Regions from separate parts of the Hydrogenophaga luteola genome, predicted to be linked through region 3. Evidence: predicted binding sites of a transcription regulator. Region 3 holds the regulator's gene; each other region holds the start of a gene.
What was found. The regulator sigma-54, encoded in region 3, starts transcription at its own class of promoters, with help from an activator protein. The targets are predictions, from matches to a motif close to TGGCANGNAANCTGCTTT.
Positions count from the first base shown of each region.

Region 1 (4,965 bases), on a different contig from region 3:
GCGCCCTTGTCGGCCAGCGCCTTGGACAGCGTGATCGCCTGGCCGTTGTTGTTCAGGCTCATCAGCACGGCCATGTCCTTCTTGGGACCAGCCGTGCCCATGTGCACGCCGTAGACCAGGCCGTAGAGCACGTGGGCGAAGTCCAGTTCGCCGTTGACCAGCTTGTCGCGCACGCCAGCCCAGCTCGCCTCCTTGGTGGGGACGATGGTCACGCCGTATTTCTTGTCGAAGCCCAGCACGCTGGCCATCACCACGCTGGCGCAGTCGGTCAGCGGGATGAAACCGATCTTGACCTCGGTCTTCTCCGGCGCGTCGGAGCCGGCGGCCCAGACACCGCTGTGGCCCAGGGTGGAGAAGAAGGTGGCGGCGGCCGCACCCTTCTTGATGAAGTCGCGGCGCGAGCCACAGTCGGCGGCGGGCGCGGCGGCGGTCTCGGGTGTCGTGGCGCGGTGGTCGTTCATGCTCAACTCCTGTGAAGAAAAAACCAGAAAACGGAAACCGAAAAACAAAAACGGCGCCCATTCCAGGCCCCCCTGTCGGGGGCGAGAAATGGACGCCGTTGTCCTGAGTGTCCTGAGACGGTCGGGAGGGTGTGCCGCCATTGGCACGTCCCGTTGTCCATCCCTCAGCACGGACCGTGCCAGCTTGTGCTGGTTAGCTCCGGCTAAGGCGTAACTCTTTGAATTGGCTGCATTTTTCGAAGAACGCGGAGCAGGCTCCGTCGCTGGAAGGGGGCCGGGACGGCTTCAAACTGGTGCGCTGTTGTGGTGCGGCACAGCTTTTGTGCGCCGCAGCAGGGCGGCTCAGCGCAGACCCGGCGGCAGGATTTCGGCCATGGCCAGCACCGCCTGCGCCACGTCCACCAGGCGCCGGTTCTGGTTCATCGCCATCTGGCGCAGGGTCTTGTGCGCCTCGTGTTCGCTCAGCTGCCGGTGCGCCATCAGCAGGCCCTTGGCGCGCTCGACGATCTTGCGTTCGTTCAGGCTGGCGCGGACCATGTCCAGCTCGTCACCCATCTGCTGCAGGCGCAGCGCCTGCTCGTGCACCAGTTCGAGGATCGAGCGCTCCACCTGCGGGCCGTAGGCCTGCACCGGGTGCGCCAGGCTCACCGGCGGCGCGGGAACGGCGTGCCCCTCGTCGAAGAAGTCGCCGTGGTCCGGCAGGTCTTCGCCCAGCGACTCGGCGCGCTGCCACTTCTGGAAATCGGCCAGGTCGCGGGTGGCGGCCGCCAGGCGCTGGTGGCACAGGGCCTCCAGCTCGGCAGCCAGCGCGTCCTCTACCGTTTTCATGGTGTCCATGCGGGCGGTGCAGGCGTCGAACCAGATCTGGCTCAGGCCTGTGTCCAGTGGGCCGCCGGGCAGCGAGGTGGCGAGGATGCGGCGCAGCCGCTCCAGCGAGGCCTGCGTGTCGTGACGCTGCACGGCGGCCCAGGCCTCGCGAAGCGGCTCGCTGGCGAAGTCGGCGAACACCTGCAGGCAGCGCTCCTGCGAGTCGATCAGGTGCAGGAGGCGCTGCTGGCCGTCGGCCTGCGCGCAGCCCGCCGCAAACAGTGCCGATCCGGTGGCGCGCTCCTGGCCGGCGAACTCCTTGCCCTGGATGAAGTTGAACAGAGCCACCAGGCGGCGCGAGATGTCGGGGTCCGAGGCGCTGTCGGCGGCCTCGAACACAACGGCCAGCAGGCCGTTGATCAGCCGGATGTACCCGGCGGTGGCGCGGGCGGCGCTCCAAGCTTGTGTCTGCACGCGCTGGCGCAGCAACAGCAGGGCGTCCAGGCCCTGCAGCACGTAGGCGATGCGGCTGAACAGGCGGGCGCCGTTGCCGGCGCGCGGGGTCTCGGTGTCCAGGGTGTCGAAGGCGGCGCGCACCTCGGCCTGCAGCTCGTCGCAGCGCGCCACCTGCGCCAGGCGCTCATCGGCCCAGTACTGGCCCTGCGAGGCGAGATACAGGTTGGACAGGCCGCGCTCGCGCTGCAGCGCGTGGATGAAGCGGCCGGTGGCGTTGACCAGGGCACTGGTCAGCGCCAGCTGTTGCAGGCCGGCGATTTCGCAGCGCTTGGCGGCAATGAGGAAACAGAAGGCCGATTTCATGCCCTGGGGCGGCAGCAACATTCGTGCCGCCGAAGAATGGCCAGCGATCCGGCGCCGGGCCGCCCCAAGCCGGATCAGCCCCCCTGGGGGGCAGCGACCCGCGCAGCGGCGGAGCGTGGGGGGTTAAACGGCCTTCATGCCGTGCCGGCGCTTGAGGTCGGCGGTCTGCGGGCTGGACAGAAACGACAGGAACTTTTGTACGGCATCCGGCTGAGCGCTCACCGTGGCGCGCGCCGCCGAGAAGGTGGTGACGATCTGCACCGCCTCGGGCAGGCCGCCGATCACGTCGATGCCCGCCACGCCCGTCATCTCGCTGAGCTGCTGGAAACCCAGGGCGACCTCGCCCTTGGCAACCAGTGAACCCACCGAGGTGCCGGGCGGCGGCGTGACGATGCGTGGTGCGATCTGCTCGGCGATGCCCCAGCGCTCGAACAGCCTGGCCAGCTGCACACCGCTGGGGCCGGTGGAGTAGCCGAGCGTGGGCGCGGCGAGCACGGCGGCCTTGAGCGCGTCTTCGGTGGCGATGTCGGGCCGCGGGGCGCCGGCCGGCACGGCCACGGCCACGGCCGAATGCACCATGTCCACGCGGCTGTCACCGGCCACGTGGCCGCTGGCGGCCAGCTTTTCGATCGCGTCCGAGGCCAGGGCCACGATGTCGAAGGCCTCGCCGGCCACGACCCGCTTGGCCGCATCGACGCCGCCGACCGAGGTGACGGCGACCGCCACCTCCGGGTGCTGCGCCGAATACGCGGCCACCAGGTCGGCCAGCAGGGCCTTGGTGGCCATGGAAGAGATCAGGGTCAGGGACGTGGTCGGCATGGTGGCGGCGGGCGGGTTGACAGGGCCCGCCAGCGTATCAAAGCCGCTGCCGCCTGGCCCCTGGGGCGGCGTTCTTTCTGATATCAGGCCGCGGCATGGAGCTGCGCCAGCGGCGCCACCGCCACCGCCGCGGTCGGCACCAGCTGCGCACGCACCGACACCACCCCGCCGACCATGATCAGCGCCGGCGGCCGCACCTGGTGGCGCAGCGCCAGCGCGGGCAGCTCGGCCAGCGTGCCGGTGATGCAGCGTTCGTCGGGCAGGGTGGCTTTCTCGACCAGCGCGGCCGGCGTCTGCGGCGACAGGCCGTGGGAGATCAGCTGGCGGCAGATCTCGGGCAGGTTGTTCACGCCCATGTAGAGCACCACGGTCTGGCGCGGGCGCGCGAGCATGGCCCAGTCCATGTCCAGCCCCTGGCCGTCGCGCAGGTGGCCGGTGGCCAGCACCAGCGAGCACGCATGGTCGCGGTGCGTGAGCGGAATGCCGACCGACGCCGCGGCGCCCTGCGCGGCCGTGAGGCCCGGGACCACGGTGAACGGAATGCCTTCTGCGGCCAGCGCCTGGGCCTCTTCGCCGCCGCGGCCGAAGATGTAGCCGTCGCCGCCCTTGAGCCGCAGCAGCGGGCGCCCGCTGCGCGCCAGTTGCACCATCAATTCGATGATCGAGGCCTGCGGCAGGGTGTGGCGCGAGCTTTCCTTGCCCACATAGATGCGTTCCGCGTCGGGGCTCAGGTGTTCCAGCACCGCCGGGCTGACCAGGTGGTCGTAGAGCACCAGCCGCGCCGCCTGCAGCGCCTTCACCGCCTTCACCGTCAGCAGTTCCGGGTCGCCCGGGCCCGCACCCACCAGCGTGACCCTGCCCGGAGGCGCGTCGGAGCCGTCGGTGGCGGCAGGCCGCGCGGGGGTGATCAGGTTGACCAGGTTCATGGCTCGCTCCGTCGTGGGGTGGCGGCCCGGCTGCACCGCCAGACCGACCGTTGTTGTGAGGCCCATTGTTCGGACGCCGCGCGCGGCCGTCCTTGAACCAGTTCAAGGACAAGGCCTGCGCGCGGGCAGAGCATGTGCCTGCTCGCACCGGCCATGGACAGCAGCCAGGCGAGCGGGCACAGCGCCCTTGCAGGGACGGCCACTTCAAACGCTGATCCACGACGGAGAGAGAACACCATGAGATCCCGCACCACGATTCGCCTGACGATGCTGGCGATGGCGGCACTGATCGGCACCGGCGCGTTCGCGCAGGCGGCTGCAGACAAGAAGCTCAGCCCGGCGGAAGCCAACTACCAGGCCGGCGGCTCGCCGCTGGCCGGCGAGCCGATGTACCAGGCGACCAACCCCAAGGCGCCGCCCATGACGCAGGCCGAGTTCGACACCGCGCGCAAGATCTACTTCGAGCGCTGCGCCGGCTGCCACGGCGTGCTGCGCAAGGGCGCCACCGGCAAGCCGCTGACGCCCGACATCACCCAGCCCAAGGGCACGGACTACCTCAAGGTGTTCATCGCCTACGGCTCGCCGGCCGGCATGCCCAACTGGCAGACCAGCGGCGAGATGAGCGAGAAGGAAGTGGACCTGATGGCGCGCTACATCCAGCACGACGCGCCCACGCCACCCGAATTCAGCCTGGCCGACATGAAGGGCACCTGGAAGGTGATCGTCCCGCCCGAGAAGCGGCCGACGAAGAAGATGAACAACTTCAACATCACCAACATCTTCAGCACCACGCTGCGGGACACGGGTGAGGTGGCGCTGATCGACGGTGACACCAAGCAGATCATCAACATCGTCAAGACCGGCTACGCGGTGCACATCTCGCGCCTGTCGGCCTCGGGCCGCTACCTGTTCGTGATCGGCCGCGACGCCAAGATCAACATGATCGACCTGTGGATGGAGAAGCCCGACAACGTGGCCGAGATCCGCACCGGCCTGGAAGCGCGCTCGGTCGAGACCAGCAAGTTCAAGGGCTTTGAAGACAAGTACGCGATCGCCGGCACCTACTGGCCGCCGCAGTTCGTCATCATGAACGGCGACACGCTGGAGCCGCTGAAGATCGTCTCCACCCGCGG
Region 1 covers NZ_JBHRXX010000002.1:331,232-336,196, forward strand. Annotated here, with positions in the region: gene ACFOPI_RS05350 (CmpA/NrtA family ABC transporter substrate-binding protein) at 1-461, opposite strand, end outside; gene ACFOPI_RS05355 (nitrate- and nitrite sensing domain-containing protein) at 804-2,087, opposite strand; gene ACFOPI_RS05360 (substrate-binding domain-containing protein) at 2,211-2,906, opposite strand; gene cobA (uroporphyrinogen-III C-methyltransferase) at 2,990-3,832, opposite strand; gene ACFOPI_RS05370 (cytochrome D1 domain-containing protein) at 4,100-4,965, shown strand, end outside.
Region 1: ACFOPI_RS05355 (nitrate- and nitrite sensing domain-containing protein) is a predicted target of sigma-54. The motif match lies at 2,099-2,116, and genes of this name have one in related genera.

Region 2 (4,965 bases), on a different contig from region 3:
TCATTTTTCAGTTGATCCCGCACCACCGGAAAAATATTCCGATCGCAATATCCTGGAAAGGAATAACAGTTCGACTCGGACGCAGGCATGTCGTTCTTGAAAAACATTTTTTCAAACCCAAGCACGGGGTACCATCGGCTTCTTCTGTACATGCCGCTGTCAGCGCCATGGACTGCGACCGTTCGATACCCAAGAGCCTTCAATTTCTTGGGAAGGCACTCCCCAACCAATTCGGATGACATTTTTCCAAAATTCATCCGACTGGGTATCAGGCCACATAACTCGCGCAACTCGCCTGCAGCCGTTGCTCCTCTTGCATACACGCTCTTCAGCTCCAGATCCTGCACATGAACACTGTTGCGCAGGGAGAGAATCTGCTTCTCCAGAATGTTCGGGTCCCTTGGCAAGCCCCATGCCTCGCTGATCACAAAGAGAATTCTCCGGGAATCTGGTGCCCCCCCCCACATGACTCCATCTGCCGCCGAAGGGTGCTGAATCTTGTGATATTCAACGTCAGGATTGCCATCGACCGCCTGCTTGACTCGGTTCAGATCCAGCGTATTCTTCAGCAGGAAGGAAGCGCTTCCAAACAACAGAGCGTCCTGGCTGGCAAGAACTGGCGTGAAAAAATCACCCCGCTCTTCGGAAACCGACCACTGCCCGTAGGTCAATCCGACAACGAACACCCCACCAATCAACGCCATTCGACTAGAGCGAACACCTGAAAGCAGCGTACCCGCCACCCAAAAACACCCCACAACCAAAACGAACGAAACGACAAACCCAAATATATCTTCAGGGCGCGCAAGAAGCGCAAACTCTGCCATGTCCAACGCCTCCCGGATATTCATAAAATGAAACAATCCGGTCAGCCCAAGAACTATTTCCAATACCAAGCCGACAAAAAAAAGAAGCAGACCAGACCACCGGTATCCAAGCGCAAAGACGACAACGGCCGCCAGCAGCTCGAAGCCGAGAAAATAGCGCGTGTATCCGAAACGGAGTGCCACATACTGGAAAATGCCGTTCAAAAAGACGAGAGCAATGACCGCCAGCACGATCCTGAGCCAGCCTGTCTTATACCAAGCGGAACGGTTCAATAACGGGGATTGCAGGTTCATCAAAAAAACCCATCAAATGGCAGGATACCGACAATTTCTCCATCTCGACGCAAAACGGCCACCGCATCGTGTTTGGCACGAACGGGCAGAAAGCGCAAACCGCTTTGTTCTTCGTGAGTGTCAGTCAATGCAGACAGCTGCTCAGCAGCGGCCTTAGCCGCTGGATATCTGGACACCAGAACGTCCAGTGTCCGTCCGGCAGACACCGCTGCGGCTCGAGCCTCTTCATCGTACGGAACCCAGAACTTCGGGCGCTGACTGTTGTCGATTCCCTGGAGAATCGCAGCATTCAATGCATCGGAGCGCTCTTCCGGTGTACGCGATTTTCGCACTGCAAGCAGCATGGGCCCATTCATGGGCAGACGCTGAAACATGGGCAGGGCCTGAGGCAGCTCGTCTTCCACCACCTCTGCAAAAGAAACCACTCGAAAGCGATCAAATTCGAATGCAAGCGCGACTGGCCGCCCCAGGTACACCGCGTGAAGCCCATACGACAAGGCCAGTACCTGAAGGAGCGCAATGACCGCAAGATCCCGCTTGAGATGACGCCAGCCTTTTGAGCGGTCAAAAACGACAAATGTCAGAAGTGGCCCGAGCACGACATCCACCATCATGACAATCAGGAAGAGGTCTGTTCCCCCTGCCAACATACGGTAATCAGCCGGGTACCAGAAGCCGAATACGAGCACAGCCAACACCGAAGCCACGGATGCAGACAGCACCAGATGCACTCCTGCTGCCTTGGCTCTGGTGCCCAATGTATTGAGAAAACGCGAGTCAGTCATTCGCACACACAAGCAACAACAAGTCCAGTCCCCCAATCCTACGCGAACCTCACACTTCCCTGAAATTGTGCAACGACGATGCAGGCGTCATCGACATTCGGTAGGCGCAAACCGGGAGGGCAGCGCATTGGCGGGAATACTGATGGTCATTCCCCTGGCTGTAGCTACAGTATTTGCAGAAGATGCGCAGGCCCAGTCGACGGAACCGGTCTCGCCGGAATAGGTTGAAGACAGCACGGTGTCGAGCGCCACAAAATCACTGCCAACAGATACAAAAGGCTTGAGCATCATCACCGAATCATCAGGAATTGCACCGACGTTTTGACGATTGAAGGTAATCGATATTTCACCGGTTGTCGCATCAATCTGAACACCACTCACGTACTTACTCGTAAGCCCATTGCTTCCATTGGCCTCATTGTAGGAGCCAGCCACAGCCGCCAACTCAGTCTGTGTCAATGCAGCAGTGGCCACCGCCTGCTTAGCATCGGAAGCCAGTGAAAGCCCCTCGACAATGCGTGAACGGATGGTGTAGTCTTGGTATGCAGGTAGCGCAACAGCCGCCAAGATGCCAATGATCGCAACCACGATCATCAATTCAATCAGCGTGAATCCTCGATGGTAGTTGGAATTCATTTGCACCTCAAAGAATGTATTTTCGTGATTCCAAAATAAGCAGGTTGCATGCCAGGCGCTAAGACTTCTCCAAAGAGATACGTCATTCCATCCGCAAGCAGTTCATTAATCCCATTGACGCTCTCACACAATCGACAGGCTCAGTATCGACTTAACTCATCAGAAACTGACAAAAAAAGGGGCACCGCAGTGCCCCCTTGACATCAGTCAACCTGAGATCAATGTGCTTCTATCAGCGGCACTCGCTGGGCGCGAACTTGGCAGGCAGAGTACCCGCCGTGAGGCCGGTGGCCATGCCACGAGCCGTTGCCACGGTATTGGCAACCGATGCGCAGGCCCAATCGATGGCACCGGTCTCGCCGGAGTAGCCGGCACCCAATGCGGTATCGAGCGCCACGAAGTTGCTGGTGCCCACGGACATGAAGGGCTTCAGATTGAGTGTCGCGCCGTCGGGAATGGCACCCACGTTTTCCCGGTTGTAGGTCACCGTGATCTCACCCGTGGTGGCATCCATCCGCACGCTGGACACATACTTGCTGGTCGCGCCCGTGCTACCGCCTTGCGCGTTCCACGAAGTGGCCAGTGCTGTCAGCTCGGTCGCGGTGGTCGCGCTGGTGCCGATCTGAGTTTTTGCATCGGCGGCAACCGACAGACCTTCAGTGATACGGGCGCGGATCGTGTAGTCCTGATACGCCGGCAGCGCCACCGCAGCCAGGATACCGATGATGGCCACCACGATCATCAGTTCGATCAGGGTGAAACCTTTTTGCAGGGAACGCTTCATTGAAAAACTCCTTGGAGGGGGTTGTGGGTTGAGGACGGGTGTGTCATCGCATGGAGCGTGCCAACCCGATTTGCCCTGCTTTTTGCGTGCTTTTTCACGCACCGCCCCCGACCAGTGACGATTTGTGTCCTCTGTCGCCGGCAGTCACTGACAATTTTTGTCACCCGCCGTTCGCGGGACAAAATTTGTCAGAGGTCGAAGGTCTGCCCAGCGCTGAGCCAGCGGATGTCGTGGCGCACGTCATCGGCCCGGTTCGGCGCGTCGTCGAAGCGGCGAATCTCTTCCATGATCAGCCCGGTCTCGGCCGGCTTGGTGTGCGTGATGTAGATCGGGAAGCGGCGGCTGCGGTCGATCTGGTCCAGTTCGTCGGCCAGCGAGCTGGGCGCCAGGTGCAGGCTTCGCTGGGCCAGTTCGCGCTCGCGGTCGCTGAAGGCGGTCTCGATGATCAGCATGGCCACATCGATCCGGTTGACGCGCTGCCAGAACGCCGGGTTGCGCTCGGTGTCGCCGCTGAACACCCAGTGGCCGCTGGGGCTGTTCACCGCGTAACCCACCGCGGGCACGGTGTGCACCGCCGGCAGCACTTCGATGTCTTTGCCCCCCACGCACAGCAGCTCGCCCACGGTGATCGGCACGAAGCGCATCAGCGGGGTCTCGGCACTGGGAATGGTCGAAAAATCGGGCCAGATCAGGTTGTTGAAGATGTGCACCTTCAGCGCGGAGATCGTGCCTGGAAGGGCGTGCACCACCAGCGGCGCAGCGCCGGCCGCCAGCCGCCGCGCGGCCACCGCATCGAGCATCAGGGGCAGGCTGGCCACGTGGTCAAGGTGGGAGTGGGTGAGCAGCACATGGTCGACCCGCGCCATTTCGTCGAGGCTGAGGTCGCCCACCCCGGTGCCGGCGTCGACGAGCACGTCGTCATCGAGCAGGAAGGAGGTGGTCCGGCAGCCTTGCGAAATGGCGCCTGAGCAGCCCAGTACGCGTACCCTCATCAATGTTCCAGGAGTTGGTGGCCCGTTCGGGCGGTTTATTTGGTGTCGAACGCGGTGGAGCCGTCCCAGTCCGGGGGCGGAGGCTCGACCCGCATGGAGACTACCCGTTCGGCGTAGAGCCGGTAAAGGACTTTTTTGGCATTCTTCCGCTGCAGCTTCTCCAAATGAGCAAGGCAGCGGTCCCAGTTCTGTTGGCGCCAGGCCTTCAGGGCCTGCTCCCATTCTTTCAACTCGTCTGAAAGTTCCGGCGTCAGCTGATCAGCAGCGCACAGCGGCGTGTGGATGGCCACGGCCTGTGCCTTGCCCTTGACACGCACACGGTCGAGCTCCTGCCAGACAAAGTCGGGCGCCTGGCGGCGCGTGGATTCGCTGGCCACCACATCGACGCCGTACACACGGGTCAACCCCTCCAGCCGCGCTCCGAGGTTCACAGCGTCGCCGACCACTGTGTAGCTGCGCCGCACGTCCGAGCCCATGTCGCCCACGCACATGTCACCGGTGTTCAGGCCGATGCCCACGCCGATGTCGGGCAGATGTACCGCCGCGCGCTCGCGGTTGATGGCCGCGATCTCGGCCGCCATGTCCAGCGCAGTCAGCACGGCCAGTGCGGCGTGCCCCCGGGTTTCGACAGGGGCTCCCCAGAAGGC
Region 2 covers NZ_JBHRXX010000001.1:93,872-98,836, forward strand. Annotated here, with positions in the region: gene ACFOPI_RS00420 (sulfatase-like hydrolase/transferase) at 1-1,121, opposite strand, end outside; gene tfpZ (TfpX/TfpZ family type IV pilin accessory protein) at 1,121-1,906, opposite strand; gene ACFOPI_RS00430 (pilin) at 1,994-2,542, opposite strand; gene ACFOPI_RS00435 (pilin) at 2,775-3,326, opposite strand; gene ACFOPI_RS00440 (3',5'-cyclic-nucleotide phosphodiesterase) at 3,515-4,318, opposite strand; gene ACFOPI_RS00445 (CHASE2 domain-containing protein) at 4,354-4,965, opposite strand, start outside.
Region 2: ACFOPI_RS00430 (pilin) is a predicted target of sigma-54. The motif match lies at 2,579-2,596, and genes of this name have one in related genera.

Region 3 (4,965 bases):
GGGCGGTGAGGTCGAAGCGGAACAGGCGGCACTCAATGGGGCCGTTCCACAGCGGCACGCGGCGCGACTCCTTGAAACGCATCTTGCCGGGCAGCTTGAGGTCGGGCGTGAGCAGCCAGGCGCTCCAGCCCGCGTAATGGCTCTTCCAATGCGCCGCCAGGCGCTGGAAGAAGTCGCTGCCGTCGCTGCCATCGGCCATCTGGACGCTCTCGCGGCCCAGGCCTGGTTCGGGCGCGGCCTTGGCGCCCACGGTGAAGGTGCGGGGCGCGCGCGCGCCGCGTTCGGCCGCGCGCACCTGGGCGCTCTGCCCCGCCACGCCAGCCGCCGCAATGCGCTCGCCATAGGGCGGGTTCAGCAGCATCACACCCGGCTTGTCGGTGGGCGGCATGCGCTGCAGCGCGTCGCCGCCGCGCAGTTCCATCGCAAAGGCCACGCCCGCGCGCTCGGCGTTGCGTTGCGCGAAGTCGACCATGCGGAAGGCCACGTCGCTGCCGAACACGATGGGCTTGCGTCCGGCGGGCCAATCGCGGCGCTGCTTGGCGGCCTCGTCCTTGAGCGCGTGCCAGACGTGCGGCTGGAACGGCAGCAGCTTCTCGAAGGCGAAACGCCGCTGCAGGCCGGGCGCCACGCGCAGCGCGATCTGCGCCGCCTCGATGGCCACCGTGCCGCTGCCGCAGCAGGGGTCGTACAGCGGCACGATGTCGTCCAGCGACTCGGCTTCGGCGCCATTCCAGCCGGTGGCGGCGATCATGGCCGCGGCCAGCGTTTCCTTCAGCGGCGCATCACCCTTGTCCTCGCGCCAGCCGCGCTTGAACAGAGGCTCGCCCGAGGTGTCGATGTAGAGGCTCACCGTGTCGGTGGTCAGGTGGGCGTAGAGTCGCACATCGGGCCAGGTGGTGTTGACGCTGGGGCGTTCGCCGCGTTTGTCGCGGAAGCGGTCGCAGACCGCGTCCTTGATCTTGAGCGCCGCGAAGTTCAGGCTCTTGAGCGGGCTGTGCTGGGCCGTGACCTCGACCTTGATGGTCTGCTGCGGGGTGAACCAGATCTCCCACGCGACCTCGCTGGCCGCGGCATAGAGGTCGTTCTCGCTGCGGTAGCCGCCGTGCCAGAGCTGCACCAGCACACGCTGGGCGAGCCGGCTGTGCAGGTTGAGTTTGAGCGCGTCGCGCCACGAGGACTGCAGCGCCACGCCAGCGCGCGACTTCTGCACAGCGGTCTCGCCGGTGATGCGGGTGACCTCGGCCGCGAGGTAGTCTTCCACCCCTGCGGCGCAAGGAAGGAACAGGGAAAGGGAGTTCAAAGCGCTTTTCTCAGGTTCGCGGGCGCGATGCGCAGCGCCTCGCGGTATTTCGCGACCGTGCGGCGCGCGCACTCGATGCCCTGCTCCTTGAGCAGGTCCGAGAGCTGGTTGTCCGACAGCGGTTTGGACGGCTCTTCGGAGGCAATGAACTGCTTGAGCAGCGCACGCACCGCGGTGCTCGACGCATTGCCGCCGGTCTCGGTGCCCAGGCTGGAGCCGAAGAAGTACTTCAGTTCGTAGGTGCCGAACGGCGTGGCCATGTACTTGGCCGTGGTCACGCGGCTGATCGTGGACTCGTGCAAACCCAGCTCGTCAGCGATCTCGCGCAGCACCAGCGGGCGCATGGCGAGCTCGCCGTGCATGAAGAAGTTGCGCTGGCGCTCGACGATGGCCGAGGACACACGCAGGATGGTGTCAAAGCGCTGCTGGATGTTCTTGATGAACCAGCGCGCTTCCTGCAGCCGTTGCTGCATGGCCGCGTGGCCGGCTTCGCCGCCGGCCTCGCGCCGCCCCCGCAGGGCGTTGGCGTAAACGTCGTGCACGCGCAGGCGCGGCATCACCTCGGCGTTGAGCGAGACCTTGAAGCCGCGACCGGCGCGGGTGACGATCACGTCGGGCACCACCACGTTGCGCTCGACGTCGACGAAGCGGCGCCCCGGCTTGGGCTCGAGCCGCGCGATCAGCGTCAGCGCCGCACGCACGGTCTCGTCGTCGTGCCCGGTGGCCGCACACAGGCGCTTGATGTCGCGCTTGGCCATCAGCTCCAGCGGCTGCTCGCAGATCGCCAGCGCCGCACGGGCCGCCGGCGTGTTGCGCAGGTCCATGATCTGCAGCCGCAGGCACTCCCCCAGGTCGCGCGCGCCCACGCCCGTGGGCTCCATCTGCTGCAGCCACTGCAGGGCGATGCCCAGGCGCCGCTCGATCGCCTCGACCTCGTCGAAGCGCGGTTCCTCATCGGCGGGCCGGCCGGCGGTCAGCCGCCAGCAGGCGCGGGCCAGCTCGTGCAGGCTGTCCTCCAGATAGCCATCGTCGTTGAGCGACTCGATCAGGAAGTACAGCGCCGCGCTGTCCTCGTCCGAGAGGCGCAGGCAGCGCGCCTGGTCGTGCAGCTGGTCCTGCAGGCTGACCGGCACACGGGCCAGGTCGGCGGCGGTGGCGGTGTCGTCGTCTTCGCTGCCGGAGCCGCTGTTGCGCGCAGGCGCTTCGCCCCCCCACTCGCTGTCGTCGGGCGCCATCTCGACCGTGCCGTCGCCTTCCCAGCTCTCTTCGACCGGGGTCGCACCGTCCAGCCGGCTCTCGACGTCGTCGCCGGTGCTGTCCGCGCTGTCGGCCGGGGCGGTGCGGGTGTCCGGCTCGGCGCTGCGCGGCTCAACCACCGGCTGCGCCGCTTCTTCCAGTTGCTCGCCGGCCACCACCGGCGCGTCCGCCGTCTGAACGCCGAAATCCTCGCGATCGGCCAGCTCCTCGCCACGTTCCAGGAACGGGTTCTCGTCGAGCATCTGCTCGACCTCCTGGGCCATCTCCAGCGTGGACAGCTGCAGCAGCCGGATCGACTGCTGCAGTTGTGGCGTCAGCGCGAGGTGCTGCGACACCCGCAGCGACAGACCTTGCTTCATCCGCTCATCCCGTCACATGCGGAAGTTCTCGCCGAGGTAGACGCGGCGCACCTCGGCGTTTTCAATGATTTCGGCGGTGGTCCCGCTGGCCAGCACATGACCGTCACTGATGATGTAGGCGTGGTCACAGATGCCCAGGGTTTCGCGCACGTTGTGGTCGGTGATCAGCACACCGATGCCGCGCGACTTGAGGAAGCTGATGATGTGCTGGATTTCCAGCACCGCGATCGGGTCGATGCCGGCGAAAGGCTCGTCCAGCAGGATGAACCGCGGGCGGGTGGCCAGCGCGCGGGCGATCTCCACGCGCCGGCGCTCACCGCCCGAGAGGGCGGGCGCGGGCGAATCGCGCAGGTGGTCGACGCGCAGCTCCTTGAGCAGCTCGTCCAGGCGGGCGTCGATCTCGCGCGCGGACAGCGGCTGGCCGTTGGCGTCCTGCTGCAGCTCCAGCACCGCGCGCACGTTCTGCGCCACCGTCAGCTTTCGGAAGATTGATGCTTCCTGCGGCAGGTAGCCCAGGCCCAGCCGGGCGCGCCGGTGGATGGGCAGGGATTCGATGCGGTGGTCGTCCAGCAGGATTTCGCCACCATCGGCCCGCAGCAGGCCGACGATCATGTAGAACGAGGTGGTTTTGCCGGCACCGTTGGGACCGAGCAGACCGACCACCTCGCCCTTGTCCACCGACAGGGATACGTCCTTGACCACCTTGCGGCTGCCATAGGACTTCTTGAGCCCTCTGACCTCCAGACGGCTGTGCGACACCATGTCGCCCGAAGGGCTGGCGCTGGCGACGGTCTCCGTCACTTCTTGGGCTCGGTGATCTTGCCGCTGGGGCGCAGCTTCGCCGGATCGGTCGCTGGAGCGGCGGGACCGTTCTTCTCCTCTTCCGGGATCGGCGTGAGCATGGCGCGCACGCGGCCGGTGGGATTGGCTGCCGTCTTGCTGGTGTCGCCACCCTTGACCGTGAACACCTCGGTCAGGCTGTTGTAGAGGATCTCGGTGCCTTCGCTCACGTCGTTGAGCAGGGTGCCGCGGTAGCGGCGCAGCACCGCGCGGCCGGTGAACAGCACCGTCTGAGCCTTGCTGTCGTATTCGATGCGGTCGCCTTCGCCCTCAATCCACTCGTCCAGACCTTCCCGTTTCTGGCGGAAGAAGCCGGCCTTCTCGGGCGTTCCCAGCAGCAGACCGTACTGGTTGCCCTGCGGGTCCTGGCGCACGTCCAGTTTGGCACCACGCATCAGGATGGTGCCCTTGGTGATCAGCACATTGCCGGTGAACACGCTGGTCTGGCGCGCCTCTTCGTAACGCAGCGCATCGGCCTCCACGTTCATGGGCTTGTCCTTGTCGGCCTTTTCGGCCTGCGCCAGCAGGGGCAGCGTCAGGCCAATGACGGCCAACATCCGGGCGATGGAACGGGGGGTTGGTGCGTGTAGGTGCATGGCGTATGAGGGCACAAATCTTGCATTCATTGTAGCGGTGCCCAAGCCGTTTCGCGGCAGCGGCGGCACATTGTTCCCGCCATGAAAGCAGGAAGCCCGCACAGGCGGGCTTCAAGAAGAGAAGTGACAGAAACCGGTCAGCCTTTGCGGGCCTCGGCGATCAGCGAGTCGGCCACCAGCAGAGTGCGCGGCCCCTGTCCACCCACATAGAACTTGCCGGCGATGCCCAGGGCGGGCGTGCCTTCTACCTGGTAGGCGTCCTGCAGACCGACGGCCTTCTTGGACAGCTCGGCGGCCTGACCGTTGAAGATGCCCAGAAACTGCTCGCGGTTCACGCCCTGCTTTTCGATCCAGGCGGTGATGGCGGGTGTCGTTGTCAGAGGCAGGCGCTCTTCATGGATGGCCTTGAACACCTTGACGTGCAGCGTGTCCACCAGGTTCATGGCCTCCAGCGTGAAGTACAGGCGCTGCATCGGCACGAAGTTCTGGTTGAAGGCCACCGGCATGCGGCGCACCGTGACGTGGGCCGGCTTGCGCTTGATCCACTCGCCGAAGACTGGCTCGAAGTTGTAGCAGTGGATGCAGCTGTAGGCAAAGAACTCGACCACCTCGA
Region 3 covers NZ_JBHRXX010000004.1:160,672-165,636, reverse strand. Annotated here, with positions in the region: gene ACFOPI_RS09940 (THUMP domain-containing class I SAM-dependent RNA methyltransferase) at 1-1,300, opposite strand, end outside; gene ACFOPI_RS09935 (RNA polymerase factor sigma-54) at 1,297-2,916, opposite strand; gene lptB (LPS export ABC transporter ATP-binding protein) at 2,929-3,678, opposite strand; gene lptA (lipopolysaccharide transport periplasmic protein LptA) at 3,714-4,313, opposite strand; gene ACFOPI_RS09920 (thiol:disulfide interchange protein DsbA/DsbL) at 4,490-4,965, opposite strand, start outside.